4 regions of the Pectobacterium actinidiae genome follow, and region 3 is predicted to be linked to each of the others. Evidence: predicted binding sites of a transcription regulator. Region 3 holds the regulator's gene; each other region holds the start of a gene.

Region 1 (3,197 bases), on a different contig from region 3:
AACGGCCCCCAAATAATCAATAAAATAAATTAAATGATAATTATTTTTATTTGGCAACGAGGAGAAAACGTAAATGAATGGGCTGAATTTGAATACAGAAAAATAGCGACAGGGATTAACAAACTGTTTTCTTTTGTGCAAACTGAAAATCATACCCAAAAACCATACTGCTATTTTATTTCAGAGGGTTACGGTGCATCCTGCTTTGTTTTTTTAACAAGTAAGAAAAAAAAGCAGCGTTTATTAAAGTTCGTTAATTTGGGTAATCAAGACAGGCAGGATCGGTGAATATTTACGTCCGATGAGATCGGCGAAAAGAAATAAAAGAGAATAGAGAGAACGAAAGAAACGAAAAATACCGACCTTCAGGCCATGATTTAGGCCTGAAGGTCGGTATAGAGATTACTGAATACCCTGACTGCGCAGGTAATCTTCATAGTTACCGGTGAAATCGATCACTTTATTTGGCGTAATTTCCAGAATACGGGTCGCCAATGAGCTGACAAATTCACGGTCATGAGAGACGAACAGCAGCGTCCCTTCATACATTTCCAGCGCCATATTCAGCGATTCAATGGATTCCATATCAAGGTGGTTGGTCGGTTCATCCATCACCAGAATATTCGGACGCTGCATCATCAGCTTACCGAACAGCATGCGGCCTTTTTCACCACCGGATAACACCTTCACTTTCTTCTTGATATCGTCCTGGCTGAACAGCAAACGACCGAGTACGCTGCGCACGGCTTGCTCGTCGTCTTTTTCCTGTTTCCACTGGCTCATCCAGTCAAAAACGGTCAGCGTCTCATCGAATTCGTATTCGTGATCCTGCGCGTAGTAGCCAATTTTTGCGTTTTCAGACCATTTCACCGTACCGCTATCCGGTTCGACATCACCGACCAGCGTTTTCAGCAGTGTCGATTTACCGATACCGTTGGCACCCAAAATAGCGACTTTTTCACCCACTTCAACCATCAGACCCAGCTTGCTAAACAGCGGACCATTATCAAAACCTTTGCTCAACGCTTCAACTTCCAGCGCATTACGGAACAGTTTCTTATCCTGATCAAAACGGATAAACGGGTTTTGACGACTGGACGCTTTCACTTCATCCAGCTGGATTTTATCGATCTGGCGCGCGCGTGATGTCGCCTGCTTGGATTTAGAGGCGTTGGCACTAAAGCGGCTGACGAACGACTGCAATTCGGAAATCTGTGCTTTCTTCTTGGCGTTATCGGACAGCAAACGTTCACGAGCCTGCGTCGCTGCCGTCATGTATTCATCATAGTTGCCGGGATAAATACGCAGCTCACCGTAGTCCAGATCCGCCATGTGCGTACAGACCATGTTCAGGAAGTGACGGTCATGCGAGATGATGATCATGGTGCTGTTACGCTCGTTCAGCACCTGCTCCAGCCAGCGGATCGTATCGATATCCAGGTTGTTGGTCGGTTCGTCGAGCAGCAGGATATCGGGATCGGCAAACAGCGCCTGCGCCAGCAGGACACGCAGTTTCCAACCAGGAGCAATTTCACTCATCAAGCCATAATGCTGCTCAACGGGAATCCCCACGCCCAGCAACAGTTCGCCCGCGCGTGATTCTGCGCTGTAGCCATCCATCTCACCGTATTGCACTTCCAGATCGGCAACTTTATAGCCGTCGGCTTCACTCATTTCAGCCAATGAATAGATACGATCGCGCTCTTCTTTTACCGCCCACAGCTCACCGTGGCCCATGATAACGGTATCCAGCACGCTGTATTTTTCAAAAGCGAACTGATCCTGACGCAGTTTACCCAAACGTTCATTAGGATCGAGGAAGACGTTACCGCCGCTCGGCACCAGATCGCCGCCGAGAATCTTCATGAATGTGGATTTACCGCAGCCATTCGCGCCAATCAAACCGTAACGGTTACCACCGCCAAATTTAACGGAAATGTTTTCAAACAACGGCTTGCTGCCGAACTGCATGGTGATATTGTTGGTACTTAACACAGCACTTATACTCGAGTCGGAATGTGATTTGGCGCGCATTATGCCACAAGCGCGCGATAGGGTCGCGGTTAGTTTTGAGTAATATTTAAGCGATAGCGCATACAGGAGAGAAATGCGATGCCTATAGTACGTCGTTTCAAGCAGGTCGACGTTTTCACCCAGCAGCCTTTTAAGGGCAATCCACTTGCTGTCATTATGGAGGCAAATGGGCTGACCGATGCGCAAATGCAGGATATCGCGCGTTGGACAAACCTGTCGGAAACCACGTTTGTCCTGTCTGCCACCGATCCTCTGGCGGATTACCACGTACGTATTTTTACGCCAGAATCAGAAATGCCCTTTGCCGGACACCCTACGCTAGGCACCGCACATGCTTTGCTGGAAGAAGGATTACGTCCTAAATCGCCGGGTCAGCTAGTGCAACAATGTGGTGTTGGCTTAGTACCGATCAATATCAATGATGATGGGAGCCTGGCTTTTCACGCGCCGCAGGCTACCATCATTCCATTCAGCGACGAACACACGCCGCTGCTGGAAAAAACGCTGGGCATTACTGGCGTTGGTTCTGCCTGTATCGATAAACGCTACCCGCCAGCCGCTGTACACATGGGCATTCGCTGGCTTGTGATTCGGGTAGACAGTGCTGACACCTGCCTGAAAACTATACCGGATGCAGAAGCGCTCTCCGCCGTGCAAAACCTCAGTCAGACCAACGGCATCGCCATCTATGGCCCGCATAATAACGGGACACCGGCCGATTACGAGGTTCGCGCGTTTTATATTGAACGTGGCTATCTTAAAGAAGATCCCGTGACGGGCAGCGCCAATGCCTGTCTGGCGGCATTACTTCGCCAACAGCACTCCACAAATACGGTCACTGCGCCACTCAGCTACCTTGCGCGACAAGGCACAATGCTGCAACGCGATGGCCGTGTTACCGTCACTTATCTGAACGATGAACCGTGGATCGGCGGGCACAGCGTCACGATCGTTGACGGCACATTGCAGCGTTAACAGGGAGAGAGTTTATGGAAACGTTATCTGTAGATGCGCTATACGAATTAAAGCCTCTGCCCCACTTGCGTCTGACGATACAAGAAGAGAACGACGCCGACGCGCTCTTTTCCCTGATTCAGCAGGAAAAAGTACGCTTGCGGCGGACGTTACCGTGGCCAGATTCCGTCAAAACCGTCGATGACACG
Region 2 (3,197 bases), on a different contig from region 3:
CAGCAGTGTTTTCAGATCGGGATAGCGGTGACCAATTTTACCGCCAAGATCGATTAATCCCGTTGCCGTATAAATGCCGTAACTGTCCTTACCGTTATAACGATAGCTTGCAAGTTTCATAATATTTCCTGTGCAAAATAAACCCACGCGCAATGGCGGTTTTTATTTCGTTAACTCAACACATTTTTTCAACGTAATACTTATTTAGCTCAGCGCCGTTTTATTTTCTGAATGACATCAGACTAAAAAGTTGGCGAGTACCAGCAGTGATATCGAAACGTTAATGGCACCGCCGATACGCGTAGCAATCTGCGCGAATGGCATCAGTACCATACGGTTACCTGCCGTCAGAATCGCGACGTCCCCCGTACCACCCTGTCCGCTCTGGCAGCAAGAAATAATGGCGACATCAATCGGGTGCATACCGATTTTTCTCCCCACCAAGAAACCCGTCCCGACCAACGTCACTACGGTAGAGATAATCACCAGCAGGTTTTGGATCGTGAAGGCATTGACCAATTCCTGCCACGGCGTAATCGCCACGCCAACGGCAAACAGAATCGGATACGTCACAGAAGTCTGGAAGAATTTATAAACGACCTGAGAACCTTCCAGCATTTTCGGTGAAACACCGTGAGCCAGTTTCACCAGCACCGCGGCGAACAGCATGCCAACCGGTGCAGGCAGGCCAACCATTTTGTGACCGAGCATACCCACCATATACAGCAGGATGGCCAGCAGCGCGCCAGAGGCGATGGTCGTTACATCGGCTTTGCCACTAAAGGCAGGAGCTGGTGTGCTGCTTGCGCCGCCGCCCAGACCATTGTCTTTATTCGGCATCAATTCACCTTCACCGGTCAGGTGTGGATAGCGTTTACCCAACTGATTCAGAACACCGGCAAGAATGATCGCGGTCAAGCTGCCCAGCATGACGATAGGCAAGACGCGTCCCAGCGCAACACCCTGATCCATATGCAGAATCGTGGCATAGCCGATAGACAGCGGGATAGCACCTTCACCCACCCCACCCGCCATAATCGGCAGAATCAGGAAGAAGAAGATTTGGAACGGATCCAGGCCGAGCGCAATACCTACGCCCATGCCCACCAGCATGCCGGCGATTTCACCGCACAGCATAGGGAAGAAAATACGCAGGAAGCCCTGAATCAGCGTCTGCCGATTCATACTCATGATGCTGCCGACAATAATGCAGCAGATGTAGAGATACAGGATGTTGGTACTTTTATAGAACTTGGTCGTGGATTCAACGACAACGTCCGGCAGCAGGCCGTAATGCACCATCGCCGAGGGGATAAAGGTCGCACAGATTGCCGCCGCCCCCATCTTGCCGATAATCGGCAGACGTTTGCCAAATTCACCACAGGCAAACCCGAAGAATGCCAGTGTCGCCACCATCACGACGATATCGCTCGGCAACTTGCCATTCAGGCAGTCAATGCCGATTAATACCCCCGCTAGCACAAAGAGCGGCACTGGGATAATACCTACTTTATAGGTATCCAGAACATGCCACCATTTTTCCTTTAATGAGGCCTTCCCAGCCGCCTCATTATTTACCACAATATATGAATCATCAGTCGTACTCATAACTCTGTCCCCGTTTTATTTTGTCCGCGAATGATAGGGGGTGATTACCTATTATTATGTGATTCCCTTCAAATTAAAAAACGAGTTTTAAAGGTGTTTATGGATTTTATGATTTTTATTAAAAAATCGTTTATTACGCAGGCGGTTAGATGATTTTACGATCAAAATAAACTTTATGGTTTCTATGGAGTTTATGGTTTTTATTTCCTAAAAATGACTATGTTGATAAAACGTAATTAAGTTGTTTATTAAAGAAGACAAGTGCGTTTAATTTTATCTCTTTATTACTAACATCGTATTGGTAGCAACATATTTAAACGTGTTATTGCTCACAAGTTTTTTCCTCTCAGCCCATTCTTATTACCATTCGTGATAAATTAACCAGCTATTTTTCGTTTACCAGCAGGCTACCGCACATCATGAGAGTGAGACTTTCCTTTCATATCAAATTATTTATCTATTTGATCGTCTTCTTCTCTTCGTTACTTCTGATGACGGGCATTTATTATTATCACGATATCGATAAGCAGCTGTATTCCGAGCTGGGTACACGAGCGCAGGTACAAGCCAGAGAAATCGCCATCATCCCATCCTTGATTGAGTCGGTGAAGCATAAAGACATCAAGCAGATAAGCATGCTCGTTCACCAATTGAAGCTGCGCAGCGACGCCAGCTATATCGTAATCGGGGATAATCAGGCGCATCATCTGTTTCATTCTGAAGATGCCGATCTCGTCGGCACACAGATGGTGGGCGGCGATAACGTCGAGGTGTTAGCAGGCAAAAGCATTATCACGGTGCGCCGGGGCGGCATTGGTATTTCATTACGCAGCAAAGCGCCGATCGTCGCTGACGGTCAGGTTATTGGTATTGTCTCCGTTGGCTATCTGAAAACCCATATCGATAACCTGACGTTCAGTAAACTGGCGCATATCCTGCTGGCGATTCTGGCGATGTTTGTCGCGCTGTTTATCTTTTCGTGGTGGTTCTCACGCAATCTGAAGAAACAGATGTTTGGCCTCGAGCCCCTTGAGATTCGTATGCTGGTCAGGCAGCAGAAGGCGCTGCTCGAATCCATCTACGAAGGCGTGATCGCTATCGATAAGCAGCACCGCATTGCGGCGATTAACCACGCAGCGAAAGAGATCCTCGGACTAGACGAACCGTCCTATCTATTGCGCGGCAAGCCGATTGATACCGTCATTAAACCCGTGCCTTTTTTCTCCGGCGAAGCCATGTGGAACAGCGACACCCACGATGAGATCTGCCGGTTTAACCACGCCACTGTGATTGCCAGCCGGGTGCGGATCATGCTGGAGGATGAGCTTCAGGGCTGGGTCATCAGCTTCCGCAGTAAAAATGATATTCACACGCTTAGCATGCAGCTCAGCCAGGTGAAACGTTACGCGAATAGCCTGCGCATTCTGCGCCATGAGCAACTGAACTGGACGGCGACGCTGGCCGGGCTGCTGCACCTAAAACGCTATGACGAAGCGATCAAATATATTGAAGCGCAGTCGGAAAGCGCACAGGTGGTACTGGATTTTGTTTCGCGCCGCTTCTGTTCACCCGCGCTATGCGGGCTGCTG
Region 3 (3,197 bases):
GACCGCGTGTTCTTTGTTAATTCCGGTGCTGAGGCTAACGAAGCTGCCTTTAAGCTGGCGCGCCACTATGCGGTTAAACGCCATAGTCCGTATAAAACCAAGATCATCGCTTTCTATAATGCGTTTCATGGCCGGACGCTGTTCACCGTCTCGGTTGGCGGACAGCCTAAATATGCCGATGGTTTCGGGCCTAAGCCTGCGGATATTGTCCATGTTCCCTTCAACGATCTGGCGGCGGTCAAAGCGGTGATGGACGATCACACCTGTGCAGTCGTGCTGGAGCCGATTCAGGGTGAGGGTGGTATTACGCCTGCGACGCCTGAATTTTTACAAGGCGTGCGCGATCTGTGCGATCAGCATAAGGCGCTGCTGGTGTTTGATGAAGTACAGAGCGGGATGGGACGTACCGGTAAATTATTCAGCTACATGCACTATGGCATCACGCCGGATATTCTCACGACCGCGAAAGCGCTGGGTGGCGGCTTCCCGATTAGTGCAATGCTGACGACGGAAGAGATCGCATCGGCCATGACGGTTGGGGTACACGGCACCACTTATGGCGGTAATCCGTTGGCTTGTGCCGTAGCGGAAGCGGCGCTGGATATCATTAACACGCCGGAAGTGTTATCAGGCGTGGCGGATCGTCACGATCGGTTTGTCAGTGAGCTTGAGAAAATCAATCAGCAGTACGGCGTATTCGAACAGGTTCGCGGTATGGGGCTGCTGCTGGGTGCAGAACTGAAACCGCAGTGGCATGGCCGTGCGGGTGAGTTTCTGGCCGCAGCAACGGCTCAGGGGTTGATGGTTCTGATGGCTGGGCCTAACGTGATCCGTTTTGTACCCTCGTTGATCATTGATGAAGACGATATTGCGCAGGGGATGGAGAAATTCGCCAACGCCGTCGCGCAGGTCGTTAAGACAGCAAACTGATTAGACATAAAAAACGTAGGGAACGTTTTAACGTTGCGTTAGCAACGACCCGAAAGGGGGCGGCCAGGGATGGCATGCCATAAAAAAAGCGTGAGGCCGAGGCTTCACGCTTTTTTATTGGTAGGGTACAGCGACAGCGGGTTAGCGAGTGCCGTAAACGACAATCGTTTTACCGTGTGCAGAGATCAGGTTCTGGTCTTCTAACATTTTCAGAATGCGACCCACGGTTTCACGCGAGCAGCCAACGATTTGCCCAATTTCCTGACGGGTAATTTTAATTTGCATGCCATCTGGATGCGTCATGGCATCAGGTTGTTTGGCCAGGTTGAGTAGGGTTTGAGCAATACGGCCAGTCACATCAAGGAAGGCGAGGTTGCCGACTTTCTCAGAGGTAACTTGAAGTCTGCTTGCCATTTGGGCTGACAGACGCATGAGGATATCCGGGTTAACCTGGATGAGCTGGCGGAATTTTTTATAGGAAATTTCAGCCACTTCACAGGCGGTTTTTGCCCGAACCCAGGCGCTACGCTCCTGACCTTCTTCAAACAGGCCTAGCTCGCCGATAAAATCGCCCTGATTGAGGTAGGAGAGGATCATCTCCTTGCCTTCTTCATCTTTGATTAGCACTGCGACAGAGCCTTTCACGATGTAGTAAAGCGTTTCTGCTTTTTCACCTTGGTGAATAAGCGTGCTCTTCGATGGATACTTGTGGATATGACAATGGGAAAGGAACCATTCGAGAGTTGGGTCTGTTTGCGGTTTGCCGAGAACCATTCGCTATCATCCTCTGTTGTAATTCACTGCGCAAATTACAGGGGTCAGAGTTCCCTGTACGGCGTGTTTAACTGCTAAAAAATAAAATTCAGTCTAGGCAGAATGACGTCAGGGAATATACTGGAACCACTGTACCCTTGATTTTCCGGTTGCTGCCTTGCCGCATCGTAAACGTGGCTGGGTATATCTGGCCACGTAATCATCTTCTTCGTTTCTGGGTTTGTCCAGAAAAGGTCTATTCTATTTTCGTTTTAACACAGCTTTAAGGATGTGTCTTGTGTTGTCTCGCTTCAGCATGACAAAGCTCTGATTAACGCTGGTTTTTGTACAGTAACGATATAAATTTTCAAAAAATTTTTAGTGGAGAGGCATCATGCAGGCTCGGGTAAAATGGGTTGAAGGCTTAACGTTTTTGGGCGAATCCGCATCAGGGCATCAGATTTTGATGGACGGCAATTCTGGCGATAAAGCGCCCAGTCCGATGGAAATGGTATTGATGTCCGTAGGAGGATGCAGTGCGATTGACGTGGTGTCGATTCTACAAAAAGGTCGCAACGATGTGGCGGATTGTGAGGTGAAATTAACGTCAGAGCGTCGGTCTGACGCGCCGCGTTTATTTACCCACATCAATCTGCATTTTATCGTGACGGGAAAAGGACTGACCGATAACGTTGTCGAACGAGCCGTCGCCCTGTCGGCGGAAAAGTACTGTTCTGTGGCATTGATGCTGGGTAAAGCCGTTGAGGTGACGCACAGTCACGAAATTCGGGTGCTGGCTTAATCGCTTTCTCTGGGCACGACGCTGCCGTGCCCGGTTTTGCTTATTCGATCGTTTTCCCTTCTATCAGCCGCTGCACCAGCGGTGCCATGATTAATTCCATCGCCAAGCCCATCTTCCCGCCGGGAACGACCAGCGTGTTGATGTGGGAGATAAATGACCCCTGCAACATGGCGAGCAGATAGGGATAATCAATATTATCCAGCCCCTGAAAATGAATCACCACGAAGCTTTCGTCCAGTGAGGGAATCGACTTGGCGGCGAACGGGTTGGAGGTGTCCACGGTGGGCACGCGCTGGAAATTGATGTGTGTGCGAGAGAACTGTGGCGTGATATAGGTGATGTAGTCTTCCATCGAGCGGACGACCGAATCCATCACCGCTTCACGCGAGTGGCCGCGCTCATTGACGTCACGAATCAGCTTTTGAATCCATTCCAGGTTGACGATTGGCACCACGCCGACGAGCAAATCGACATGCTGTGCCACGTCGTTTTGCTCGGTGACCACGCCGCCGTGCAGCCCTTCATAGAACAGGATGTCAGTGGGTTCCGGCATCGGTTCCCACGGCGTGAACGTCCCAGGAACCTGATTATAGGGAATCGCTTCATCGTAGGTATGCAGATATTTACGCGTCTGACCGCGCCCGTGCAGGCCATATTCGATAAACGACTGTTCCAGCAGGCTGAAATCATTCGCTTCCGGGCCGAAATAGCT
Region 4 (3,197 bases), on a different contig from region 3:
TGTCACCCGCGTGAAAGCGGTGCCAAATCTGGCTGATCGGTTCCGGTGCCACGTTAGCCAGCCCGGAAATACAAGCGGAGCAGCCGTCGACAAAGCCCTGGTGAATGAGCGAGTCTGGGCCGTTCAGAACGTTAAAGCCCTGTACACCTTTCACCGCTTGCACATAACCGCTCAGGCTTTCATAGCTGCCTGCGCTGTCTTTGATGCCGATGATGTTCGGGTGATCCGCCAACGTGCGGACGGTTTCCGGTGCCAGCGTATTCCCCGTGCGCGCAGGAATGTTGTAGAGAAACACCGGCACAGTCAGCGCATCGGCGACGGCGGTGTAGTGGGCAATCAGTTCTTCCTGTTTGAGTGGGATGAAATACGGGGTGATGACTGAAACGGCATCAACACCCAGCGCGGCGATGCGCTTGCCGAGCTTGATGGTTTCCCGCGTGGAGATTTCACCGATGTGGCCGACAACCGGTACTTTTCCGGCAACTTCATCCACGCAGGTTTCTGTGACGGCTACTTTCTCATCGGTGTGTAGAACGAAAAACTCACCGTTGGTGCCGTTACAGAAAATACCGTTGCCGTAGCGCATCTGGCGCTGTACCTGAAGGCGCATGGCTGCGGGGTTAAATTCGCCCTGGTTATCAAATGGCGTGACGATGGCGGTTAGGACGCCGGTAATATTTTTATTCATTGTTCTTCCTCGTGACACGTAATCAAAAAGATGAAAAGTTAAAACCGTTCTACCTAAACCTGCGTGCTTTAAAACAGGGTCAGATAAACCTCACGGACATCGTCGGCGCTGACCTGCGTTGGTACGTTTTTCATCAGACGTTGAACCTGTAGCGCGGCATCAACCAGGTACGGCAGGTGGTCTTTTTCCACGCCGAGCTGCTGTAAGGTGTTAGGCAGATTGAGTCGTTTAACCAACTCGCTGAAATAGGCCACCAGCGCCTGCGCTTTTTCCGCGGTACTCAGCGTCAGGTCGGCATCCGGCAGTAGGTCATACGCCTGTGCGAATTTGTCCTGCGCGGCGTCTTGCACGAAACGCATGCAAGGGGCGAGCAGGATGGCGTTCGCCACGCCGTGCGGGATGTGATATTTGCCGCCCAGCGGATAAGACATGGCATGAACCAGATGCGTACCCGAGTGGGCAATAGCAGCCCCGCCGTAATAGGACGCCCACAGCATATTCAGCTTGGCTTCCATATTGTTCGGTTCGCGCACGGAGGTTTCGAGGTTGGCAAACAGCTTTTTCAGGCCAATCAACGCGTAGTTGTCGCTGACCGGGTTGGCAATCGTCGAGGTGAAGCACTCGATCAGGTGGCAGAGCGCATCGATACCGGTTGAAGCGGCAATATGCGACGGCATGCTGATGGTCAGTTCCGGCACCAGCGCAACGTAATCCGGCAGCATCACTGGCGTAATAATGCCGACTTTGGTCTCTTTTTCAGGGATCGCCAGAATGGCATTCGGCGTGGCTTCTGAGCCGGTTCCTGCGGTGGTCGGGATAAGGAGGGATGTCGTGCGGCGAGTCGGCTTCTCTCCTGACAGTAGGCTATCCAGCGTGACGCTGTCATCGCCCGCGCACAGCACGGAAAGCAGTTTGGCAACATCCAGCACGCTGCCGCCGCCTACGCCGATGACCAGATCGGTTTGGATTTGATTGAGCTGGCTCAATATCTGGGCGACGTCGTGCTGGCTCGGTTCGGCAGGAACATGATCAACCAACAGAACCTGTGGAACAGCTTGCTTAACGTGGGCGATCAGCGCCTGAACGTCAGGCAGTCCGACGATGTTTTTGTCGGTGACAAATAAAACGTGCTGTTTCCCTGCCAACAGGTGACTGATGTCCTGAAGTACCCGGTAACCGCTGAGGATAGTGCTATTGATGTTCATGCTTATTACCTTGCCTTTTCTCTTTCGCCAGAGCGTTATCGCTATGATGATAACGGTTGCGGCGTTGATTACTTTCAGTCAAATGGCGTGGTTGTCATCACTAATAAACGCCATTTGCCACATCGTGGTGGTAATTTATAGGTGAAATTCCTTTTAAATAATTTGATATTGCTCACATATAATCAAATGTGATTCAATATAATCATTGTCAGGTAATCATGACGCGGGGATGAGGTATGCCAAACGTGCAGCAATCAGCAGAACAGGTATTAGTGGTTGCTGATGACTTTACAGGTGCCAATGATGCGGGCGTCGGTCTGGCGCAGCATGGCGCGCGGGTTAGCGTCGTATTTGACGTTAATAAACTGCATGCGGATTTACTGGGCGATGCAGTGGTGATCAACACCGATAGCCGTGCGGCGCGTGACGACGTGGCGTCTCAACGTACCGCAGAAGCGGTTGCAGCCTGGCAAGCAGCCGACGGACAAGGCTGGATTATTAAGAAGATTGACTCGACGCTGCGTGGGAATCTGGGAGCGGAAGTGGCCGCTACGCTGTCTGCGGCCGCTGTACCCGTTGCACTGATTGCTGCCGCATCGCCGACGCTGGGGCGTGTGACCCGCAAAGGTGAAGTCTGGGTGAATGGTCGTCTGCTTACCGACACAGAATTTGCCAGCGATCCCAAAACCCCGGTGGCTTCATCTTCTATTGCCGCCCGCCTGGCGGAGCAAACCGCTTTGCCAGTGGCGGAAATACACCTTGATGAGGTTCGTCAGGCCACTTTAGCCCACCGTTTGCAGCAGTTGGCGGATGAGGGTGTACGTCTGATTATTCTTGATACGGATGTGCAGGACGATCTGACGCATATCGTTGGTGCCGCCAGAACGTTGCCGTTTCGCCCCTTGCTGGTCGGTTCAGCGGGCCTGAGCGAGGCGCTGGCGAATACGCAGAATTTTACGCGCAAGACTGAAAGGCCGCTGCTGGCTGTCATCGGCTCGATGAGCGATATCGCTCAAAAACAGATTGCGGCCGTCAGACTGCGCAGCGATGTCGCGCTGGTTGAGCTTGATATCAACGCACTCTTTTCAGCCGATTCGTCCACCGTCATGGCATCCCAGTGTGAGGACGCGGTGAAGGCGCTGATGAACGGGAGTCACTGCATTATTCGTACCTGTCATAACGACAATCAGCGCTTCGAGATTGACGCGCGCTGTCGGGAGCTTGGGCTCAGCCGACAGCAGCTTGGCGAAACGATCAGCCACTATCTGGGGGAACTGACGCGCAATATTGTTCAGACGTTAGAC

The links. The regulator CRP, encoded in region 3, controls carbon source genes, mostly activating them, when cyclic AMP is high. The targets are predictions, from matches to a motif close to ATGTGANNNNNNTCACAT.
Region 1: a site for CRP is predicted at 2,017-2,034, ahead of KKH3_RS12850 (ABC-F family ATPase). Genes of this name have one in related genera too.
Region 2: a site for CRP is predicted at 1,665-1,682, ahead of KKH3_RS08110 (2-hydroxycarboxylate transporter family protein). Genes of this name have one in related genera too.
Region 4: a site for CRP is predicted at 2,054-2,071, ahead of KKH3_RS16295 (iron-containing alcohol dehydrogenase). Genes of this name have one in related genera too.

What each region holds. Positions count from the first base shown of each region.
Region 1 is NZ_JRMH01000001.1:3,006,236-3,009,432, forward strand. It holds gene KKH3_RS12850 (ABC-F family ATPase) at 403-1,995, opposite strand; gene KKH3_RS12855 (PhzF family phenazine biosynthesis protein) at 2,113-3,009, shown strand; gene KKH3_RS12860 (GNAT family N-acetyltransferase) at 3,024-3,197, shown strand, end outside.
Region 2 is NZ_JRMH01000001.1:1,927,335-1,930,531, reverse strand. It holds gene KKH3_RS08115 (fumarylacetoacetate hydrolase family protein) at 1-120, opposite strand, end outside; gene KKH3_RS08110 (2-hydroxycarboxylate transporter family protein) at 238-1,608, opposite strand; gene KKH3_RS08105 (ATP-binding protein) at 2,028-3,197, shown strand, end outside.
Region 3 is NZ_JRMH01000002.1:53,151-56,347, reverse strand. It holds gene argD (bifunctional acetylornithine/succinyldiaminopimelate transaminase) at 1-930, shown strand, start outside; gene crp (cAMP-activated global transcriptional regulator CRP) at 1,072-1,704, opposite strand; gene KKH3_RS17850 (OsmC family protein) at 2,078-2,485, shown strand; gene KKH3_RS17845 (phosphoribulokinase) at 2,526-3,197, opposite strand, start outside.
Region 4 is NZ_JRMH01000001.1:3,780,219-3,783,415, reverse strand. It holds gene KKH3_RS16300 (dihydrodipicolinate synthase family protein) at 1-688, opposite strand, end outside; gene KKH3_RS16295 (iron-containing alcohol dehydrogenase) at 757-1,893, opposite strand; gene dtnK (D-threonate kinase) at 2,130-3,197, shown strand, end outside.